2 linked regions of the Azoarcus sp. KH32C genome follow. The protein of the gene in region 2 binds, or shares a complex with, the protein of the main gene of each other region. Links are inferred from orthologs where the notes say so. Each region holds a gene or a part of one and is shown on either strand. Other genes may lie near its edges.

Region 1 (3,713 bases), 670 kb from region 2 along the record:
GGTAAACAACTGCATCGGCCAGGCGCTGGTTGCCCGCTATATGGGCAAGCCGCGCGTGATTGCCGAAACCGGAGCCGGGCAGCATGGGGTCGCGACGGCGACCGTGGCCGCCCGCTACGGCATGGAATGCGTCGTCTACATGGGCGCCGAAGACATCAAGCGCCAGGCCGCCAACGTCTATCGGATGAAGCTGCTCGGCGCACGTGTCGTTCCGGTCGAATCGGGCTCCAAGACGCTGAAGGACGCGCTCAATGAGGCGATGCGCGATTGGGTGACCAACATCCACGACACCTTCTACATCATCGGAACCGTCGCCGGTCCCCATCCGTACCCGATGATGGTGCGTGATTTCCAGGCCGTGATCGGTACCGAGTGCCTCACACAGATGCCTGAGATGGTGGGGCGCCAGCCGGACTATGTGATTGCCTGCGTCGGTGGCGGTTCGAACGCCATGGGGATCTTCTATCCCTACATCGACATTGCCGGCGTGCGCCTCGTCGGCGTCGAGGCGGCCGGCGAAGGTGTCGAGACCGGTCATCATGCGGCCAGCCTGACGGCCGGTCGGCCGGGCGTGCTTCACGGCAACCGCACCTATCTGCTGCAGGATGACGACGGCCAGATCATCGAGACGCATTCGATTTCCGCCGGTCTCGACTATCCGGGCGTCGGTCCCGAGCATGCGTGGCTGAAGGACAGCGAACGGGCCGAATACGTTGGGGTGACCGATGCCGAGGCGCTGAAGGCGTTCCACGATCTGTGCCGCCTGGAAGGCATCATCCCGGCGCTGGAGTCGTCCCACGCGCTGGCCTATGCGGCAAAGCTTGCGCCGACCTTGCCTCGCGACAAGGTTCTGCTGGTCAATCTGTCCGGTCGTGGCGACAAGGACATGCATACGGTCGCCGAGCGTTCCGGCATCCAGTTCTGATTTCCGCGGGCCGCTGCGGCCCGCGCCTGTGCGAAATCCCTATGTCAAGAATCCAGTCAGTATTTCAGCGTTTGCAGGCCAACGGGCGGCGGGCGCTGATTCCGTTCATCACCGCCGGAGATCCGGCGCCCGATTTGACCCTGCCCTTGATGCAGGCACTCGTCGAAGGGGGGGCGGACATCATCGAGCTTGGCGTGCCGTTTTCGGATCCGATGGCCGATGGGCCGACCATCCAGCGCGCATCGGAGCGCGCCCTGGCGAATGGCATGAACCTCCGCAAAGTGCTCGAGGTTGTGAGCGCATTCCGGGGTGGGAACCAGGTGACGCCGGTCGTCTTGATGGGATACGCCAACCCGATTGAGGCGATGGGCGTCGAGCGTTTCGTCGAAGCTGCCCGCGACGCGGGAGTCGACGGCGTGCTCGTTGTCGACTATCCGCCGGAGGAGTGCGAGGCGTTCTCGGCGGCAGTGCGAAAGGCTGGACTCGATCCGATCTTCCTGCTGGCCCCGACCTCGACCGAGCAGCGTTTCGACGACGTTGCCCGCGCTGGCAGTGGCTACATCTACTACGTGTCGCTGAAGGGGGTGACCGGCTCGGCGGCGCTCGACTTTGACGAGGTGGCGGCACGTCTGCCGCACATCCGTGCCCGGGTAGGGATGCCGGTCGGCGTCGGGTTTGGAATCCGGGATGCCGAATCGGCACGCCGGATTGGCGAGGTGGCCGATGCGGTGGTGATCGGCAGTCGGATCATCGAAGAAATCGAAAAAAGTCCGCGGGACCAGGCGGTTGAAAACGTGCGCTCGTTCGTGAGCGGTATCCGTTCCGCACTCGATCAGATTCAGGGAGCGCCGCGATGAGTTGGCTTCAGAAACTTCTGCCGCCCAAGATCAAGCGGGCGGAATCCGCAGCACGCAAGTCCATTCCGGAAGGCCTGTGGAGCAAGTGTCCCGCCTGTGAGGCGGTGCTTTATCGTTCCGATCTTGAAAGCAATCAGAGCGTTTGCCCCAAGTGTGGTCACCATCAGCGCCTGCGCGCGCGGGCACGCCTCGATCTTCTGCTCGATGCCGAGGGGCGCTTCGAAATCGGGAACGAGGTGCTTCCGGTCGATCCGCTCAAGTTCAAGGATTCGCGCCGCTATACCGAACGCCTCTCCACCGCGATCGACGACACGGGCGAAGCCGACGCGATGGTCGTCATGCAAGGTTCCATCCTTACCGTGCCGGTGGTGGTCGCGTGTTTCGAGTTCGAATTTCTCGGCGGCTCCATGGGCTCCGTCGTCGGCGAACGCTTCGTGCGGGGGGCGAAAGCCGCATTGGAGCAACGCCTGCCTTTCATCTGCATCACGGCAACGGGTGGAGCACGGATGCAGGAAGGTTTGTTCTCGCTGATGCAGATGGCGAAGACGACCGCGGTCCTGACGCAACTGACGCAGCGCAAGCTGCCTTTCCTGACGATCCTTACCGATCCGACGATGGGGGGAGTGTCCGCGAGCTTTGCGTTCATGGGCGACGTAGTGATCGCCGAGCCGGGCGCGCTGATCGGCTTTGCCGGGCCGCGCGTGATCGAGCAGACCGTGCGTGAAACGCTGCCTGAGGGCTTCCAGCGATCCGAGTTTCTGCTCGAGAAGGGGGCGATCGACATGATCGTCGATCGGCGCGAAATGCGCGCGAAGCTGGCTCAGGTTCTTACGCTGCTGACGCGGCAGCCTGCGATCGGCGTCTGATCTTTTCATCGCGTCACATGGAATTTCCTGATACGTTGAGCGGTTGGCTCGAACTGCTTGAAAGCAGGCATGCGCAGTTCATCCAGCTCGGTTTGGAGCGCGTCCTGCAAGTGCGGGATGCACTCAAGTCAGTCAGCGACGCCGTGGTCATCACGGTCGGCGGGACGAACGGCAAGGGGTCGACCTGCGCAATGCTCGAGGCGATCCTGCTGGCTGCCGGCTACCGCGTCGGCTGCTATACATCCCCGCATCTCGTGCGCTACAACGAACGCGTCCGCATCAATGGGGTGGAACTGTCCGACGAGCGTCTTGTTGAGGGCTTCGCCGCGGTCGAGGCTGTGCGCGGGGCGGTGCCGCTGACCTATTTCGAACATGGTACGCTCGCGGCGTGGCATTGCTTCTGTCGGGAACCGCTTGACGTACTGATTCTCGAGGTTGGCCTTGGCGGACGGCTCGACGCCGTCAATGCGATCGATCCCGACTGCGCAATCGTCACCGGTGTGGCTATGGATCACATGGACTACCTCGGAGATACGCGCGAGAAGATCGGTTTCGAGAAGGCGGGGATCTTTCGATCGGAGCGTCCCGCGATCTGTTCGGACCCGCTGCCGCCAGCGTCGCTGGTCGCCCACGCGCGCGAGATCCGGGCCGACTTGCGCCTTGTCACCGAGGATTTCGGGTTCTCCGGCGATCGGACGCAGTGGGTCTGGTGGAGCCGGAGCGGAACGCGTCGTGGCGGTCTCGCGTATCCGGCCTTGCGCGGTGCCAACCAATTGCTGAATGCATCGGCTGTAATGATGGCCCTGGAGACTCTCCGCAATCGGATTCCGGTGTCGATGCAGGCGGTGCGCCAGGGGATGATGCTCGTCGAACTCCCCGGGCGGTTCCAGGTTCTCCCCGGAAAGCCGTCGGTAGTTCTTGATGTCGCCCACAACCCTCAGGCCGCCGGCGTGCTGTCCGAAAACCTCTCGAACATGGGATTCTTCCCTGAGACGTGGGCGGTGTTGGGGATGCTCGCAGACAAGGATGTGGAAGGCGTCGTTCGTTTGATCCAGGATCGTGTCG
Region 2 (5,322 bases):
CCGCTGGCGCCAGCACGCGTCGGGCGAGTGCGCGGTCCCGAGCGTCGGTCAGCGTCAGTTCGAGGTGCGGATAGGCCTGCGCGTACTCGGCCCGGTTGCGGATCGTGGCGCTCAGCGTGTAGCGTCCGGGCCGGCCGGGTTCCGACTGCAGGTCGGAGGCGTCTACGCTGATCTGGGCTGCAACCCGGGGAAGCGTGATTGTGCAGTTCAAGCGCGTGCAGGCAGCCTGCAGCGCGGGCCGGAGCGCCGGCCAGTCGCGCGCGATGTCGTCGCGGAAGATGTAGGCCGCTTGCGCCGCCAGTGTTCCCGCCAGTACCCCCATCCCCAGTCCGAGCAGCCAACGCTTCATCGCTGATTGAGTGGGCGGAGCGTAGTCATTGACCGTCCCCTCGGCTTCGGACTCAGGGGGCTCGTCCGCGCGTTCCTCGTCGGCCCGAGCCGCGATTCCGCCGATCAGCGGGGGTGGTTCCGCTGCCGGGGAAACAGGTTGCTGCTCGGCGGGCGTTGTCAGCCGAGGCTCGATCCTGTCGGCGGGCTCGTGCTCCCAGGGATGGAGCGCGGCTGAAGACGTCTCCTGCACCGTGTCGGAGTCCATCAGGGGGGCTTCGCTGTCCGAGACGGATGATTTCGGTTCCGCGTCGTTCTGCGCCGACCTTGCGACGGGCGATGCCGGGCCGGGCGGTGGCGGCTCAATGAACTCGATCGGCTCGAAGACGAAGTCGTGGCCCCCAGGCGAAGGTGTTGTTTGGACTTGGCGGGGAGGGGGCGGGGGCGCGCCGCGGCGGCGGAACGGAACCAGCGTTTCCGGGATATCGAAATCCAGATCGGGCGGCGAGGCCGGCTCCGCCGGCTTGGGCTCGGCGACGCGCTCTTCCAGTACGAAGAAGTGTTCGCTCGCGTCTTTCGTCACGGGTGGACTCGGCGCGGTCAGATCCAGGTCCGTCAGGTCCATATCCACCCGCCGCGGTTCCACTGCCGCAGGTGCGGAGAGCTCGGGCGCGGGATGTTCCGGTGCGGACGGCGCCGGTTCGACCGGGGGGGCGGGCGACGGCGTTGCAGGCGCGGGCATCGAAGCGCCGTCCTCCAACAGGTTGTCGAGTGCGTCGAACGCGTTCAGGCAGTGTCCGCAGCGGACCTGCCCCGCATGGGTGCGCAGCTGCTCGGGCCGGACCCGGAATACTGTCTGGCAGGCCGGGCAGCGCGCAAACATCAGCGGACGCCGCCCGTTTCAGCCGGGCGGAAGCCTTCGAGTCGCGCCCAGCCTTCGCGCGTCGCTCCGACGCGGAGTTCGAGGAAGGGAGCGTAAGCCGCGATGACCTGATCGGTCTGGGTATCCAGCACGCCCGACAACGCGATCCGGCCCCCGGGCGCGACACGTGCGGCGAGCGCGGGCGCAAGCACGCACAGCGGATTGGTCAGGATGTTGGCGACGACGACGTTGAAGGTGGTGTCGAGCGGCTCGCGCGAATGCTGCAAGCGGATCGATACGTTGTTGCGTTGCGCGTTGTCCTGCGCGGCTTCGAGTGCCTTGTCGTCGATGTCGATACCGAGCACGTCGCCTGCACCCAGACGTGCTGCCGCAATCCCGAGAATCCCCGAGCCGCAGCCGTAGTCGAGCACATTCGCGCCGGGCTGCACGGCATCGCATAGCCACTCAAGGCACAGCCGCGTCGTCGGGTGCGATCCGGTGCCGAAAGCCATGCCGGGATCGAGCTCGATATTGATCGCGTCCGGGTTCGGCGCGTCGTGCCACGAGGGCACGATCCACATGCGCTCGTTGATCTGGATCGGGTCGAACTGGCTTTGCGTGAGCTGGACCCAGTTCTGTTCGGCGACTTCTTCCAGCGTGAACGGCGGAACGACATCGAAGCCGGCCTCCGCCGCCGCGCGGGCCAGCGCGACCGCGATGTCGCTACCGGCATCGAACAGCGCCAGCACCCGGCTGTGATCCCACAGCCCCACGGGGAGGTGGCCGGGTTCGCCGAACTGCGGCTTTTCGGCCTCGGTGCCGGCGTCGGCGTCCTCGATGCTGACCGACAGCGCCCCCGCCTCCATCAGGGCGTCGGAGAGCGCCTCGGCCTTTCGGGCGTCAGCCTGCAGCGTGACCGATATCCACATGTCCGTTCCGTTCGATCAGGTCTTTTTCACTTCGTTGCGGTCGGCCAGCTTGTGTTCCAGGTAATGGATGCTGGTGCCGCCTTCGATGAAGCGCGCGTCGAGCATCAGTTCCTGATGCAGCGCGATGTTGGTCTTGATGCCTTCGACCGCCATTTCGGACAGTGCGATCCGCATGCGCCGCAGCGCCTGCTCGCGCGTGTCGCCGTAGGCGATCAGCTTGCCGATCATCGAGTCGTAATGCGGCGGGATCATGTAGCCGTTGTACACGTGCGAATCGACGCGGATGCCGGGGCCGCCGGGCACGTGCCAATTCGTGATGCGGCCCGGGCAGGGCGTGAACTTGAACGGGTCTTCGGCGTTGATGCGGCATTCGATCGCGTGGCCGCGGAAGGCGATATCCTTCTGGCCGAACCACAGCTTCTCGTTGGCCGCGATGCGGATTTGGGCCTGCACGATGTCGATGCCGGTAATCAGTTCGGTGACCGGGTGCTCGACCTGCACGCGCGTGTTCATCTCGATGAAGTAGAACTCGCCGTTCTCGAACAGGAACTCGAAGGTGCCCGCGCCGCGGTAGCCGATCTTGCGGCAGGCTTCGGCGCAGCGTTCGCCGACCTTGGCGATCGTCTTGCGGTCGATGCCGGGCGCAGGGGCTTCCTCGATCACCTTCTGGTGGCGGCGCTGCATCGAGCAGTCGCGCTCGCCGAGGTAAACCGCGTTGCCGTGCTCGTCGGCGAGCACCTGGATTTCTACGTGGCGAGGGTTCTCGAGGAACTTCTCCATGTACACGACGGGGTTGCCGAACGCCGCCTGCGCTTCCGCGCGCGTCGTCGCAACGGCATTGAGCAGCGCCGCCTCGGTGTGCACGACGCGCATGCCGCGCCCGCCGCCGCCGCCCGCCGCCTTGATGATCACCGGGTAGCCGATGCCGCGTGCGATCTTGATGATCGCCTTCGGGTCGTCCGGCAGTGCGCCGTCGGAACCGGGCACGCAGGGAACGCCGGTCGCCTTCATCGCGTCCTTGGCGCTGACCTTGTCGCCCATCAGGCGGATGGTGTCGGGACGCGGGCCGATGAAGACGAATCCGGATTGTTCGACGCGCTCGGCGAAATCGGCGTTTTCAGAGAGGAAGCCGTAGCCGGGGTGAATCGCTTCGGCGTCGGTGACTTCGGCGGCCGAAATGATGGCGGGCACGTTGAGGTAGCTCAGGCCGGACGCCGCCGGGCCGATACAGACCGACTCGTCGGCGAGCTTGACGTATTTCGCCTCGGTGTCGGCTTCCGAATGGACTGCGACCGTGCGGATGCCGAGCTCGCGGCATGCGCGCAGTACGCGCAGGGCGATTTCGCCGCGGTTCGCGATCAGGATTTTTTCAAACATGGGCGGATCAGCCGATTACGAACAGCGGCTGGCCGTATTCGACCGGCTGGCCGTTCTCGACCAGGATCGCCTTTACGGTGCCGGCGAATTCGGACTCGATCTCGTTCATCAGCTTCATCGCTTCGATGATGCACAGACGGTCACCGATGGCCACGCTCTGGCCGACATCGACGAGCGGGGCTGCGCCGGGAGCGGTTGCGCGATAGAAGGTGCCGACCATCGGCGACTTGACGACATGTCCCTCGGGCAGGGCGTCGGCCGCAGGGGCCGTGGCGGCAGGTGCGGCGGCCGGGGCAGCAGCGACGGCGGCGGGGGCCGGCGCCAGATAGGCTGCGGCGGTGGGGGCCGCGATGTGCTTGGCAATGCGAACCTTCTCTTCGCCTTCGGTCACTTCGAGTTCGGAGATGCCCGATTCCTGGACGAGGTCGATGAGTTTCTTCAGCTTGCGCAGATCCATTGTGGTTCTCCAGACGGCCGGCGCCGCGAGGGCGCTGCCAGAGGGTTGTTTTTTCAGGTTTTCCGCAGCTGGGTCAGGGCGAATTCGAGAGCGGCCATGTAGCCGTATGCGCCCAGCCCGCAGATCACGCCGCTGGCGCGATCGGAAAAATAGGAGTGATGCCGGAAGGCTTCCCGCGCGTGGATGTTCGACAGATGCACTTCCACGTAGGGAATCGCCACGGCGGCAAGCGCGTCACGCAGCGCGACGCTGGTGTGCGTATAGCCAGCCGGGTTGATGATGATGTAGCTGACGCCTTCGACGGCGGCAGCCTGGACGCGATCGATCAGCTGCCCTTCGTGGTTGCTTTGGAAGCTTTCCACCACCACGCCGTCGGCGCGGCCGCGCGCATCCATTGCGGAATGGATGTCGGCGAGCGTAGTGCGCCCGTAAACCTCGGGTTCTCGGGTGCCTAGAAGGTTCAGATTGGGGCCGTGCAGGACCAGGATACGGGTCTGCGGCGGGGGTGCCGATTCTGAAGATTTGCTGCGTTTTGAGCGCGTCATGTCGGCAAGTTTGCCGCAATTGGCTGCAATTTGTCCAGAAAAAAGGCACTGCAGCGCTCAGGGTCTGTCGAGCAGTGCGCGGATTTTGCCTGCTAGTTCGTCGGCGTTCAAGGTACCCAGCTTCACAAATCGCAGCGCCCCGCCTTGGTCCAAGATTGCTGTGAATGGCAGTGCGCGAGCTGTGTTGCCGAGCGGAACGGTGAGGTTCACGATTTCCGGCGAGCCTATCAGCAACGGATATGGAATTTGGGTGTTGCTTACAAAATGCCGCACATTTTCGATGCGGTCGATACTGATGCCGACGAACTGCACCGGCTGGTCGGCATGGCGGCGGGCGACCTCGGAGAATTCGGGCAGTTCGCGCAGGCAAGGTGGGCACCAGGTCGCCCAGAAATTCACGACAAGCACCTTGCCGCGCCATTGCCCAAGCGCTTGCGGGCGATTGTCCGTGTCCGGCAGGGTCAGGGCCAGGATGGGCGCCCCTTGCTCGGCCGTCACCGCAGGCACGTCGTCGGATCGCAGGCGGTGTTGCATCCAATACCCGGCGAGCGCCGAGAGTGCCGCGACGGCGACGACAAGGAGCGCGGTGCCCGGGCGCTTCATTCTTGCGCGAGGTTCGCTGCTTCGGCGGCTGCGCGCTCGTCGGCGGCAAGCAGGGCTTCAACGGCCGGTAGGCGGGCCCGTTCGCCATGGCGGCGTGACGTGCGCTCGCCTTGCCCTTCATAGATGGACAGCCGGATCGGCACCTGGTCCCAGTCAAAGCTCAGAATGGCTTCCGGCGTATTGGGTGCCGGCCGGCGCGGTTCGCGATGTTCGTAGCGGATG

The links.
Region 1: the proteins of accC (region 2) and accD are in contact, whole or in part, in a solved structure (PDB 8UXZ), measured with the Escherichia coli proteins. The link is inferred for Azoarcus sp. KH32C from one-to-one orthologs.

Annotation. Positions count from the first base shown.
Region 1 is NC_020516.1:3,481,311-3,485,023, reverse strand. The notes cover bases 742-3,713. They hold accD (acetyl-CoA carboxylase, carboxyltransferase subunit beta), read left to right. Parts: upstream 742-1,778; coding sequence 1,779-2,648; downstream 2,649-3,713. Other genes in these bases: folC (bifunctional tetrahydrofolate synthase/dihydrofolate synthase), read left to right, coding at 2,666-3,713; trpA (tryptophan synthase subunit alpha), read left to right, coding at 967-1,782; trpB (tryptophan synthase subunit beta), read left to right, coding at 742-925. Also shown: more of trpB, read left to right, coding at 1-741.
Region 2 is NC_020516.1:4,154,104-4,159,425, reverse strand. Bases 1,315-4,264 are described here. They hold accC (acetyl-CoA carboxylase biotin carboxylase subunit), read right to left. Parts: upstream 3,496-4,264; coding sequence 2,134-3,495; downstream 1,315-2,133. Other genes in these bases: aroQ (type II 3-dehydroquinate dehydratase), read right to left, coding at 4,006-4,264; accB (acetyl-CoA carboxylase biotin carboxyl carrier protein), read right to left, coding at 3,503-3,952; prmA (50S ribosomal protein L11 methyltransferase), read right to left, coding at 1,315-2,118. Also shown: AZKH_RS18580 (zinc-ribbon and DUF3426 domain-containing protein), read right to left, coding at 1-1,210; more of prmA, read right to left, coding at 1,210-1,314; more of aroQ, read right to left, coding at 4,265-4,497; AZKH_RS18555 (TlpA disulfide reductase family protein), read right to left, coding at 4,555-5,100; AZKH_RS18550 (hypothetical protein), read right to left, coding at 5,097-5,322. UniProt on the Escherichia coli protein: This protein is a component of the acetyl coenzyme A carboxylase complex; first, biotin carboxylase catalyzes the carboxylation of the carrier protein and then the transcarboxylase transfers the carboxyl group to form malonyl-CoA.